Regions from separate parts of the Paenibacillus sp. FSL H8-0280 genome, predicted to be linked through region 3. Evidence: a T-box and tRNA genes for the amino acid it is inferred to sense, from the RefSeq annotation. Region 3 holds a T-box; the other regions hold tRNA genes.
The links. A T-box is a leader RNA that pairs with one kind of tRNA and senses whether it is charged. The one in region 3 lies ahead of leuS (leucine--tRNA ligase), so its partner is inferred to be a tRNA-Leu.

Region 1 (4,290 bases), 3.3 Mb from region 3:
ATGGGTCATTGCCGCGATTATCGTTGTACTGAATGTATATCTGATCATTCAGACGATCCGTTTGTTCTAATCTCGTTCAAATCGACTCGTTACTAAAAAGGCTGATCAACTCCGGTATTTTATACCCAAGTTGATCAGCCTTTATTGTTGCAATATAGCAAGGTGTTTCCTTTTATAGTAAAACTCAAACTCCAATAAACAACCATCTGAATCTAATCCTGATTTGGCATCAGTAACGGCAAGAGTTGATCCAATGAATCAACAGTCCAATCCGCACGTTGGTCATCCGATAATTCTGGCTGGAATCTTCCGTAACCCTGCATAATTCGAATCGTCCGCATGCCCAGATTCTGAGCAGGTATAATGTCGTTATCGATCCGATCGCCGATCATGACAGCTTCCTCCGGTTCACAACCGGCCTGTTTCAAGGCCACAGCGTATAACTCAGGGTCTGGCTTGGACACTCCTTCTTCAGCCGAACATGCCAGAACATCAACATACTTCCGCAAGCCGTAGCTCTCCAGTCTCTCTTCCGTTCCTGGACTCTGATTGGCAATAATGCCAATGCGATAATGCCGTGACAACTGCTGAAGAACGGAATCCGCTGAAGGAAAAGGACGTTCAAGATCTTTTTGAAACTTCAGCTTGTCCTGAATCTGTTTCTGGTGTCCCTCGTCTTCAACGAATGTGCGAATCGCCACTCTCATCGGCCATTGCTCATATTTTCGGTAACAGTTGGCAAACAGTTCGCGTACCGCATCAATTTTCACTGGATACCCTAAAGCACAAGCTTCACGGACGAACTGTCCGATAATATCATCAACCGGCTCCCATTCATCCACCAGCGTATCTCCAACATCAAAAAACAACCATTTTAATCCACCTACATCCGGCACGCCAATTCCTCCTTGTAACCATAAAAAAGAAGACTCACCATCATGCATGAGTCTCCTCAAACTTCCGTTTATCGATACATTCAATTATAACAGGCACCTTACACCTGAGCAATCACAAGCTATGGCATTAACCATTGAGGAGAAAGCCAACTTCCCCATTGAGCGAATATACAATCCGGTCTGCGCCCATGCCCCGATAGATGCCCTTTGGATGGCTTTGCTCCGTAATGACGCACAGGGATTTCGATGTCCATGAACGGCAGATCTGTAAATAACGACAGGTCAGATTCAGGCTGTTTTCGAAAATAAACACGTTGCCTACGCTGCCCTGCGGCAAAAACCATTTTTGAGCTGCAGCCGTGTTCATGCGAATGACATGTTCTACTCCGATTCTACGGAGTCTGCGCTCTTCCCCTGCACTGTTGGTTAGAACGGCAAACGGCATTTTTTTGTACATCAGTAATTTGATAAATTTGCGTCCTGCTTCATTTGGAGCAGTCACTAAGATCATCTCAGTATCCATCATTCGTTCCTCCCTTGGCGTGAAAAGACAACAAAAAAGAAGCGTGGGGGACCAAGGCCTCCCGAACGCTTCTTAAAGAATCCATGGCGAAAACGCCATGAACCAGCGTACGGCTTGTTGCCTCTCCCTTTAACGCTTACGAGGTTAGCTGACGGATTCGGGCGCGAGAGTCGCCCTATTTCCGGCTGTCACCGGAAAATTCACCCCATGAATGCCTACTGTCCTGGACAGCGCATTCCGTTGGTTCCCCCGTTTTCCACTCATGAATGAATGGAAACTCAGCGATTAAAACATCGTTCGTATATCTTAAGATAAGATCGAGCGATATTATCGTTTGTTTCGTTTTTCATATACAATTTAGTTTAAATTGAAATTACGTTATGAATCATACACCCGTGCCATGACGGTGTAAAGTCCTCACAGATCACCGAATCGGCAGATTTTTGCCAATACTCATCCATAATAACGCTTACAATAAGGTTATACTCTATCCATCTCTTCAAGGCTATCTAATTCTCACTCTGACGAAAATCCCTTCGCAATTCATTCACGTATTCCGCACAACTTGCCTGTTTTGATTCTTTTAACACCATATTAGTTTTGCAATATTTAATTGTAACCAATATAATAGAAGATATAAGAGTAAATAAATGGAGGCGATTTAGATGACAGTCTACGATTACAAAGTGAATACCCTTCGCGGTCAAGAAGTTGAAATGTCCGACTACCGTGACAAAGTGCTCCTGATCGTGAATACGGCAAGCTCATGCGGCCTTACCCCTCAATTCAAAGGTCTTCAAGAACTGCAAGACAAGTTTCAAGATGCTCCATTTGAAGTTCTTGGTTTCCCAAGTAACCAGTTTGCACAGGAAAAAGGATCTTCCGACGATATTGCCGAGTTCTGTCAGATGAATTATGGCGTGAGCTTCCCCATGTTTGAGAAAATTGATGTGAACGGATCAAGCGCTCACCCTCTTTTCCAACACCTTAGTACAGAAGCTCCTGGCCTGCTCGGCTCCAAAGCAATCAAATGGAATTTCACCAAATTCCTTGTGGATCAGAACGGACAGGTCATTAAACGTTATGCTCCCAAAACAACACCGGACAAGATTGAAGAAGATATCAAGAACTTGCTGCAAAAATAATACACAGGCCACCCGTAGCCGGAAGGTAGAGCAGTATTGCCCCGGTAATGGATGGCTTTTTTTCTCAACTTTGATGTTATACTGTTCGAAAAAGACAAAAAAGAAGCTTTCCAATAACGGAAAGCTTCTTTTTAATCGTTCATATGATGCGGTCGAGAGGACTCGAACCTCCACGGGCATACGCCCACTACCCCCTCAAGATAGCGTGTCTGCCATTCCACCACGACCGCATGTCGTAAATAATCGGCAACAGAATTGATTATACCGGGTTCAGAACTAAAAGTAAAGTATTTTTTAATACTTCTTTTTCAGCTAGGCATTTTCATCAAAAATCGCATAATCTCGTCATCTTTACCCATGAACTGCATATTATTAGATTTGATCCCCTCTTTTTCGGTATGAGTCGATCTTATTGATTCATTTATATATAGTCCTTCCTTATATATGGTCCTCCCTGCACTTCGCCATATAAATAACACGGTGAGTTATATAAAATAACAAAAATATTGAATTACAAATTTAATCCATTAAATTTCACGGATACTATTGACAAAAAGCGGACATTTATGGGATGATAACTACCATATAATTCGGATTTTTAAACATAAAGCAAACAAAAGGAATATAAATGTCACTTTAAGTGACATTTAACGAACACAGGAGGCGAATGATTGTGAACCGTGGGAATAAGCTGCTCGATTATGTCAAACTGCTTGATTCCTCTATTCAGGTTGGAGGGTTCACCCATTCCTTCGGCATGGATATCCATATCAGGGAGGGTACCATTCGTAATGCTGAAGATCTCGAATCATTCATGCGTTGTCAGTTGCATCCCAGCATCGTCCGTCTTGAAGGTATGGCCATCAAAGGCATCTATACCGCAGCAGATCACAAGGATACATGGCGGATAGCTCTGATCGACAAGCTCGTCCATGTTCAGCGAACCCCTGGAGATCTCAGAGAACAAGCTGCCGCCATGGGTAAACGATTGATCAGACTTGCACGCGCTCTGCACCCCTGGATTGAATTCAGCCAGCTCGAACAGATCTTTGCCAAATACGATTCGGTTGGCTGCCTCTCCACTGTTCACGCCTGGATTAACCACCACCTCGACATCCCGGTCGAGGAGGCGGTCCTTGGTTACCTGCATTCAGCCATGAATGCCTGCATAACCGAAGCCTCCAAAGTCATTCCCCTGAACAACGATACAACCAAGGATCTGATGGTCCGCCTGGCCACAGATCTGGAGAATGAATGGAAGACCGTCAGCGCCTCGGCTGCGGATGGACTGGCACAGCCAACCTCGATGTCCATGAAATCGTTTTTCCCCAGTTTCCATATGCTCGGAGCTGGACTTCATGCCTACAGGGCCTAATCCTCTTCCTCCTCATATCTACTCCCCTTCATTCAGACAAACTAAAAACACGCGGCAACCTCCTTGCCGACGTGTTTTTTGTCATTTTATTTGTTTTATTTACGTATTTACGCCATTTATCATCACAAAATACACTTTTTTCCGTCTTTTTTAATTGTTAGATGACGAATTTGCGTATATAATGAAACATACAGCTCGCATTTCTATATATTCTACATGAAGAAAGGGCGGCTGAATACTACATTCTAACCAGGGGTGAACCCTTTTGAACAAGAAGAAACCAGTTACTCCGTTCGGCTGGGCCATCAAACGACGGCTAACCGAACTTCAAGTGGACCAGAAGACCTTTTG
Region 2 (4,290 bases), 180 kb from region 3:
CAAAGAACTGCTGGAACTGATGAATGGTCAGATTTCTGTGGAGAGTACCGAGGGGAAAGGCACACAGTTTGAGGTGACACTGCCCTTGCTGCGCCAACAGGCCATTCCCAATGTAGGATAATAATCAAGCAGGACAGCCGGGCGGTCTCGGCTGTTTTTTTATTTTGTTGGATTGTTTTACGAACGGGCGTTCTGTTATAATGCAAGTGTTGAATGGGGGAGACACAGCATGAGTAAGAGACGCACAAGAAGAAAGCGTAAAGGTAAGCAAGGTTTCAAAAAGCAGGTTCTGACGCTGGTAGCGATGCTGCTGGTAGCCCTCTATGCCTGGGCTGGGGGCGAATGGCCCGAGGAGATACCTAATCCATTCGCTGTGACTAATAAGAGTGTTGACCATACCATTACGTTCCCTTCAGAGCGTTATCCCGAAACAGCCAACCATATTAAAGCTGCTATCAAGGCAGGGCATTCGGATGTATGCACCATTGATCGTAATGGAGCGGAAGGCAATCGGGATTTATCACTTAAGGGTGTTCCGGTCAAAAAAGGTAAGGATCGTGACGAGTGGCCCATGGCGATGTGCGCTGAGGGAGGAACAGGTGCAGATATCCAGTACATTACCCCGAAGGATAATCGTGGTGCAGGTTCATGGGTAGGGAATCAGTTAAGTACATATCCAGATGGAACACGAGTGAAGTTTGTAGTGAAGTAACAACAGGATATGGTTGGGCAGAAATAAGGATTGTAAGGCCTTTGTTGTGAGGTCAGTGGAAGCGTGGTACAGGAAAAGTAGAAGAGAAAAACCAGACGTGCATGCGTCTGGTTTTTTGGTATAAAGTGCTGGTATAAATAGATCTAGTTAACGTATCTATACGGGAACTGGAGTTTCTAAGATTACAGAGCCGACTAAACGAGTTGCATTCCGCTTAAATGATGAGACCGGATGCTTAACAGACGTGTAACATGTTCAACCTCATCAAACGGTATCCACAGACTGCCGTGAACCGTACGTAAGGAAAGGATGGATGTATCAGCGGTATGCTCGGGAAATCCAGTTACCGTCTGACCGCTTGTATTACGAACCATGATCTGTTGTTTGCGCCGGATGGCAATTTCTACCTCTTTTTTCATAAGTCATTGCTCCTGATTGTGAGATGTTAAATCCATATGTCAATGTTTTCAATGGTTAATTTGTCTTCTTTATCTAGTCTATCAGAACTAGGTATAGATTTCCAGAAGAGAAATCAACATTCTTCTAGGTGATTTGTCTTAGCTGTGGATGATCCGTTTTTGAATGAGGATTACGGGGTTATATTAGGGTAAAAGGAGGGGAACGGAATGACACAATTGATTATTGGGCTGGCCCGTACCGAGAACGAGGCTATAATTATGCTGAATAAGGTGAAAGAGGAAGGCATCAAGGATAAATATTTGGGAGCGGTGGCGAAGGAACAGCTCAATCTGGAGCTGGTGAGCGAAAAGACGGGGCTGCCCAAACCTTTGAAGGGTGCCGGAACAGATGGTGCCTTTGGCGCTCTGAAAGGCATATTGGCTGGTCTGGGGAAGCGAATGGATCAGACGATGTCGATCGGAAATGCAGTGCGCAGACTCGCTGGTAATGAGATTGGAAGTGAGACCGATGATTTGGTGCTTACACTGACTGAAGCGGGGATCTCGGAGGAGGATGCGCGGTATTACGAAGATTGGCTGTTAAAGGACCATATCTTGGTTATCGTGGAGTGTAGTGAGGAAGAAGCGGCTCGTGTTCGACCCATTTTACTTTTTTAGTTTAATTTAAGGCTGATTTTAGGTTTCTTTAATGTTGGGGAGGTATTCTTATCTCACACCTCCCTTAATATAGATTGGTTTACCGGAAGTCCGGGACCGCAACTCGGACTTTCTAGGTACTGTGAGCTGACGCTTGCAGTGCCTGTTTCATTTTTTTTATTATTTTTAATAAAAGTGTTGCAAAGTTAATTAATTCATGGTAAGATATTTCTTGTCGCCAAGAAATACATAATCCTGCCGGGGTGGCGGAATTGGCAGACGCACAGGACTTAAAATCCTGCGGTAGGTGACTACCGTACCGGTTCGATCCCGGTCCTCGGCATCTTAAAAAGAAAGATCGTATGACGCTTGTTAACCAAGCTGCATGCGATCTTTTTTTGTCTTCTTTAATATGAATGTCACGTCACTTCATAGTTGACCACTTCACCTGCAGCTCATAAACATAAACCCTGCATAATACATATCAGAAGGTACATTTACCTGACTTTTATGAAGAGACGGAACAATGGTGTATACTATCCGTAGGCATATATTACCTTTACCTTGCTGAACGATATAGGTTCAACTACACATGTACACGATAACGGAGAGGACAGCTGTTGTTCTGTCATCGGAGTGCCCGTGTAAATAAACATATTTGAACTTATGTAGAGTCACAAAACCAATAAAACAATCTTATGGACGGAGGACTCAAGTTTATGTTGAAACAGCTTAAGCCATACAAGGTGTTACAGGAGCGCAGAATCGAAGAACTGAAATCGGATGCGTATCTGCTTGAACACCAGAAATCCGGGGCCAAAATTGTACTTTTGTCCAATCAGGATGACAACAAAGTATTCAGTATCGGTTTCCGCACACCTCCGGAAGATGATACAGGGGTAGCCCATATTCTCGAACACTCCGTGCTCTGTGGGTCCAAGAAATTTCCGGCCAAGGATTCTTTTGTTGAGTTGCTGAAAGGTTCATTGAATACATTCCTTAACGCCATGACGTATCCCGATAAGACGATCTACCCGATCGCGAGTCGTAATGATCATGACTTCCATAATCTGATGGATATTTACCTGGATGCAGTATTGAATACAAATATTTATGAGAATGAAAAGATATTTCTACAAGAAGGCTGGAACTACAACCTGACCTCTGCTGACGATGAGTTAACCTACAACGGAGTTGTATATAACGAGATGAAGGGTGCCTTTTCTTCACCGGAACGAATGGTGCGCAGAGAAGTGCTGAACTCCCTTTTCCCGGATACCACATACTCCTCCGAGTCTGGCGGATTCCCGGAAGCTATTCTGGATCTAACGTATCAGGGGCTGCTGGATTTCCACACGAGATATTATCATCCTTCCAACAGTTACATCTATCTCTACGGCGATATGGATATGGAAGAGAAGCTGCAATGGCTCGATGAGAACTATCTGAGTGCATATGATCGAATTGAGATTGATTCGGCGATTCAACTTCAACCTGCTTTTGCAGAACGGGTAGACACGGTTAAGACTTACTCTGCGGGAAGTACGGAATCGGAAGTGGATAACAGCTTCTTAACCTATAACGCGGTGATCGGCACAAGTCTGGATAAGGAACTGAACATCTCGTTCCAAATTTTGTTATATGCACTGCTGAACGCTCCGGGAGCGGTACTGAAGCAGGCGTTGCTGGATAAGGGCATTGCGAAGGACGTCTACGGTTCCTATGATGACAGTCTGTATCAACCTGTATTCACTGTGGGACTGAAGAAGAGCAATCTGTCTAGCAAAGAGGATTTCCTGGGAACGGTCAAAGAAGTGCTTGAGCGTGTGGTAAAAGAAGGTTTTGATCCTAAAGCGCTACTCGCAGGGATTAACTCATATGAGTTCAATCACAGGGAAGCGGACTACGGCAGAATGCCGAAGGGCTTGATCTACGGATTCTCCTCCCTGCAAAGCTGGTTGTATGATGAAGATGCACCTTTCACCCATTTGGAGGCCAATGACGTATTTGCTAAGCTGCGGACAAAAATGAACGAAGGTTACTTCGAGCAACTCATTGAGAAATATATTTTGCAGAACACGCATACTTCCTTTGTAGCCCTGACACCGGACAAAGGGTTGAATTCACGCAAAGAAGAAGCGTTGAAAGAACGTCTGAAAACTATTCAGGCCGGTCTTAGTGAGGAAGAAGTTCAGACGTTGATTCAGAAAACGGAGGCACTCGCCGAGTATCAGAATACACCTTCAACCAAAGAACAGCAGCAGGTCATTCCGACGTTATCGATTGAAGATATTGAACCGAAGGCCTCTACGTTGCATCAAACGGTGAACCAGGTCGACGGCATAACCATTCTCCATCATAACCTTTACACGAACGGAATTGGTTATCTGAGACTGCTGTTTGATATCAAAGAAGTGCCACGTCATCTCCTGCCGTATGCAGGATTGCTCAAGAATGTATTGGGTTACGTGGATACTCAAAACTACTCGTTCAATGAATTGTCCAATGAAATCCATATCCATT
Region 3 (4,290 bases):
TTCACCAGTTTGTGGAAAGGTTCTTTGGTCTCCACAACACCCAGATCATACAGCACTTTGTGCCAGAAACGAGCGTACAGCAAGTGAAGTACCGCGTGCTCTGCTCCGCCAATGTACAGATCAACCGGCAACCACTGCTGCTGTTTCTCCTTGGAGATCAGTTCCTTGTCATTGTGCGGATCGATAAAGCGCAGGTAATACCAGCAGCTACCCGCCCATTGTGGCATGGTGTTGGTCTCACGACGTGCCTTCATTCCCGTTTCCGGATCTACCGTATTCACCCACTCCGTAACATTCGCCAGTGGTGATTCTCCTGTACCCGAAGGTTTGATCTGGTCGATATCAGGCAGCAGCAGTGGAAGTTGATCCTCCGGTACTGTCTTCATCGTTCCGTCTTCCAGATGCAGAATCGGGATTGGCTCACCCCAGTAACGCTGACGGCTGAACAGCCAATCGCGCAGACGATAGGTTACTTTACCTTGTCCTTTACCGTTCTCTTCCAACCAAGCAATCATCTTGGCAACCGCTTCTTCATTATTCAGTCCGTTCAAGAAATCCGAATTCACATGCGCGCCATCACCCGAATACGCCTCTTGTGTAACGTCTCCACCTTGAATAACTTCGATGATATCCAGACCGAACTGCTTCGCAAATTCCCAGTCACGTGCATCATGACCCGGAACAGCCATAACCGCACCTGTACCGTAACCTGCAAGAACGTAATCAGCAATCCAGATCGGCAGTTTTGCACCATTAACGGGATTGATTGCATAAGCGCCAGTGAATACACCTGTTTTGTCTTTGGCCAAATCTGTACGTTCCAGATCACTCTTACGAGAAGCCTGCTCCTGATAAGCCTGAATAGCTTCACGTTGGTCATCGGTTGTAATTGCTTCTACCAATTCATGTTCCGGAGCAAGTACTGCAAAGCTCGCACCGAACAATGTGTCCGCACGGGTAGTGAACACCTTGATGACTTCCTCGCGACCCTCAATGGCAAATACAACTTCCGCACCTGTCGATTTACCGATCCAGTTGCGCTGCATATCCTTGATGCTTTCAGACCAATCCAGCTCTTCCAGGTCTTCCAACAGACGCTCTGCATACTCGGTAATTCTCAGAACCCATTGACGCATCGGTTTGCGTACAACTGGATGTCCTCCACGTTCACTCTTGCCATCAATAACCTCTTCATTAGCAAGTACCGTTCCAAGGGCTTCACACCAGTTAACTGCAACTTCATCCACATAAGCCAGGCCCTTATTGTACAGCTGGATAAAGATCCATTGTGTCCATTTATAGTATTCAGGGTCCGTTGTGCTGATCTCACGATCCCAGTCATAAGAGAAACCGAGCGATTTGATCTGGCGACGGAAATTGTCAATATTACGGAATGTAATATCTCGTGGATGTTCACCTGTATCCAGTGCATGCTGCTCAGCAGGCAGACCGAAAGCGTCCCAACCCATTGGGTGCAATACATTGTAACCGCGCATACGTTTGTAACGGGAAACGATATCCGTTGCCGTATATCCTTCTGGATGGCCTACGTGCAGACCTGAACCGGATGGATAAGGGAACATATCCAGTGCATAAAATTTTGGTTTAGCAGGGTCCTCACCCGTTTTAAACGTTTTATTTGCATCCCAGTATTGCTGCCAACTTTTTTCCATGACTTGTGGCTGATAGCCGTGTTTCGGCTGGTTATTCTCACTCATCTATTATTCCTCCTTCAGGTTATTCGCTTTAGCTTTAATTGCAACAAAAAAACCTCAGCATCCCGTAGCGTTTGCAGCGCTAGGGACGAGAGGTTGAATTCCCGTGGTACCACCCTAGTTAGCGGACGAACGTGCTTCGTCATCCACTCCCTTTGGACCTGTAACGGCGGTTAACCGATGCGGATTTCCATTCCTGAACCCAAGCTTTATACAAGCAGGTTAAACAGAATGGTGTAATCACCGCATTTCTCCAAGGCGAGTTCGCAAATCACTGTCAACCGGCTTGCACCAACCGCCGGCTCTCTGTTATGTACAGGAATTACTACTGATCCTTATCATCGAAATATGTATACAATATCGGGACCATTATATAAAAAAGCAAGCCCAAAGTCAATATTACACGTTATAATCGCTATCTTGAAGTCTACGCTTCGTACCGTTCATAACGCTGGTTTCTTTTCAAGATAACCGAAAACGCTCAATGCCTTCCTCCAGATTATGAATGGTCCAATTCACATGTTCCTGATTATCATATTGACGATAAGCGCACTCAATGCGCAGCACCAGATCAAAGTACAAGTCATAGAGACTTCTTCTTTTCAGCTCACTTTCAGTCGTAATCGCATGCCCATACCCTTTCACAAAACCGGGCGTATAGTTAAAATGACTGAAATAATGCTCCATCAGAGGATCTGCCCACAGTGAACGTTCAAAATCAATAATTGCTGTGATGCGACCTGCGTCTACTAACACATTGCCGTCCCACAGATCCCAACTCACAAGCACAGGTTCTTTTACATCGTCCAGCACATTCGATTTTTCTCCAATCAAGCGTCTCAATTCAGGATAATCTATTGAAAATGTAACCCCGGCTTCTTCCCCGTCGGTAAGAATATCCTCCATCAGATTCATAAATGCTTCTTTCCATGTGGAATATCGCTGTTTTTGCTCCGAGAAATATCCAAACTTCTTGCCCTTGATTTCATTAATTCGACGATTGTACCGACCGAGCTGGTGTTCAATGGCTTCCTGCTCTTCCGCAGAATATTGATCCTTGACCTGATTATAGGGTGTTCCAGACATGTACTCCATGATAAAATAACGCGCTGAAGCCATAGTTAACGAGTCATCATAAGCCAGCACTTGGGGTACGGGAACATCCTGTAGCTCCGTGATGAGGCGTAGTGCCTCAACTTCGGCAATCATGAGATCCTGTTCACAGCGCATCAGATTTGTCGAAGCTGACGGTGCAATTTTGAGTACCACTCGCTGTGCGTCACTCAGTGTAATGAGATATGCATGATTGGCCCAGCCATCCACCAATTCCTTGTAGTCCTGTATACTTGCAGAGAAATGCTGCTCTATTATGGCATTCAACTGTTCTGACGTAAGTCTTGTTTTATATGTACTTTCCATTTCTACACCTCACATTGACAATTGATTTATTTTCTCAGAAAACGCTTTCTATCCGACTATTATCGCCTCCTTTACTTTAACTGGCAATACTTTTTGTCACGTGATTATGTCTTTTCTTGCATTCCTTTACCCTATTTAAGAATATTGCTATTCATTCTCCATAAAAAAATCAAAAAAAACTGCCCTTATGCACCATAAGGACAGTTCTCATTATTCGCTCTTACTTCACAGCCACGTAGAACAAGCGCTGCGCGCTGTCTCCGGCCTCTTTCCATTCAAAATCCGCATATACCTTCACGTCTCTAAAACCTGCCTTGGATAACTCCAGCTTCATCCAGTCCGGATTATATGCACGCTGGACATGAACTTCTTCAAACCGCTGGTACATATCCTTGCTACCATCATCCACACGCGAAAAAATACTGAGATGATGCTCAATCTCACAGCGATCCTGGTCCAGATCACAAGTCCAAATATAAGATACGGAGCGCTCATCCAGTACAAAAGGCTGCTCCTCATCATAACGAATAAGGGTATTGGGATGATGCACATCAAACAGGAACGTACCACCAGGCTTCAGCATCTCGTATGTCCGCTGGAATGTTCGAATGACATCTTCTTGTTCAAGCAAATAATTGACACAATCACAGAAAGATATCACCGAATCCACAGGTTCTGGAACTCGCCATTCCCGCATATCCTGCTGCACCCAACGGACACTGCCCTCGCGATACAAGCGATGACCCTGAGGCGTAGCCTCCATCTTGCTGCGTGCAACCGACAGCATATCTGATGAGAGGTCAATGCCTGTAACTTCGAAACCGGAGTTCACGAGCGGGATCGTAATGGAGCCCGTTCCACAGCCAAGTTCAGCGACACTTTTGGGCATTCCATGCTTTTCCCATGCTGTTCTTGCAAACCTTATCCAGTCCGGATAAGGCATATCTTCCATTAATTCATCATACACATAGGCAAATTTCCGGTAAGACATGTCAGGCACCGCACTTTCAATTTCATTTTCGAATTAATCTATATAAATTGAACTAAAGAATATTTACACTGGACACTCCAATGACAGAACAACCTTCCGATCGCTGTTATCCCCAGATTTTTTTGATTCCTTTTATAAAGGATTAAATCCGGGGATAAAGGCGAA

Region 1: it has a tRNA-Leu gene. The T-box ahead of leuS (leucine--tRNA ligase) is inferred to sense a tRNA for this amino acid. The anticodon was not compared.
Region 2: it has a tRNA-Leu gene. The T-box ahead of leuS (leucine--tRNA ligase) is inferred to sense a tRNA for this amino acid. The anticodon was not compared.

What each region holds. Positions count from the first base shown of each region.
Region 1 is NZ_CP150296.1:1,574,310-1,578,599, reverse strand. Features, by position in the region: gene MHI12_RS06960 (Nramp family divalent metal transporter) at 1-70, shown strand, start outside; gene MHI12_RS06955 (HAD family hydrolase) at 213-896, opposite strand; gene MHI12_RS06950 (hypothetical protein) at 1,024-1,422, opposite strand; cyclic di-AMP (ydaO/yuaA leader) riboswitch at 1,538-1,713, opposite strand; gene MHI12_RS06945 (glutathione peroxidase) at 2,085-2,564, shown strand; tRNA gene MHI12_RS06940 (tRNA-Leu) at 2,712-2,794, opposite strand; gene MHI12_RS06935 (urease accessory protein UreF) at 3,238-3,939, shown strand; gene MHI12_RS06930 (hypothetical protein) at 4,205-4,290, shown strand, end outside.
Region 2 is NZ_CP150296.1:4,710,888-4,715,177, reverse strand. Features, by position in the region: gene MHI12_RS20690 (ATP-binding protein) at 1-121, shown strand, start outside; gene MHI12_RS20685 (DNA-entry nuclease) at 230-712, shown strand; gene MHI12_RS20680 (hypothetical protein) at 907-1,131, opposite strand; gene MHI12_RS20675 (general stress protein) at 1,339-1,788, shown strand; tRNA gene MHI12_RS20670 (tRNA-Leu) at 2,025-2,110, shown strand; gene MHI12_RS20665 (insulinase family protein) at 2,487-4,290, shown strand, end outside.
Region 3 is NZ_CP150296.1:4,893,763-4,898,052, forward strand. Features, by position in the region: gene leuS (leucine--tRNA ligase) at 1-1,718, opposite strand, end outside; T-box leader at 1,797-2,066, opposite strand; gene MHI12_RS21485 (phosphotransferase family protein) at 2,178-3,134, opposite strand; gene MHI12_RS21490 (class I SAM-dependent methyltransferase) at 3,355-4,125, opposite strand.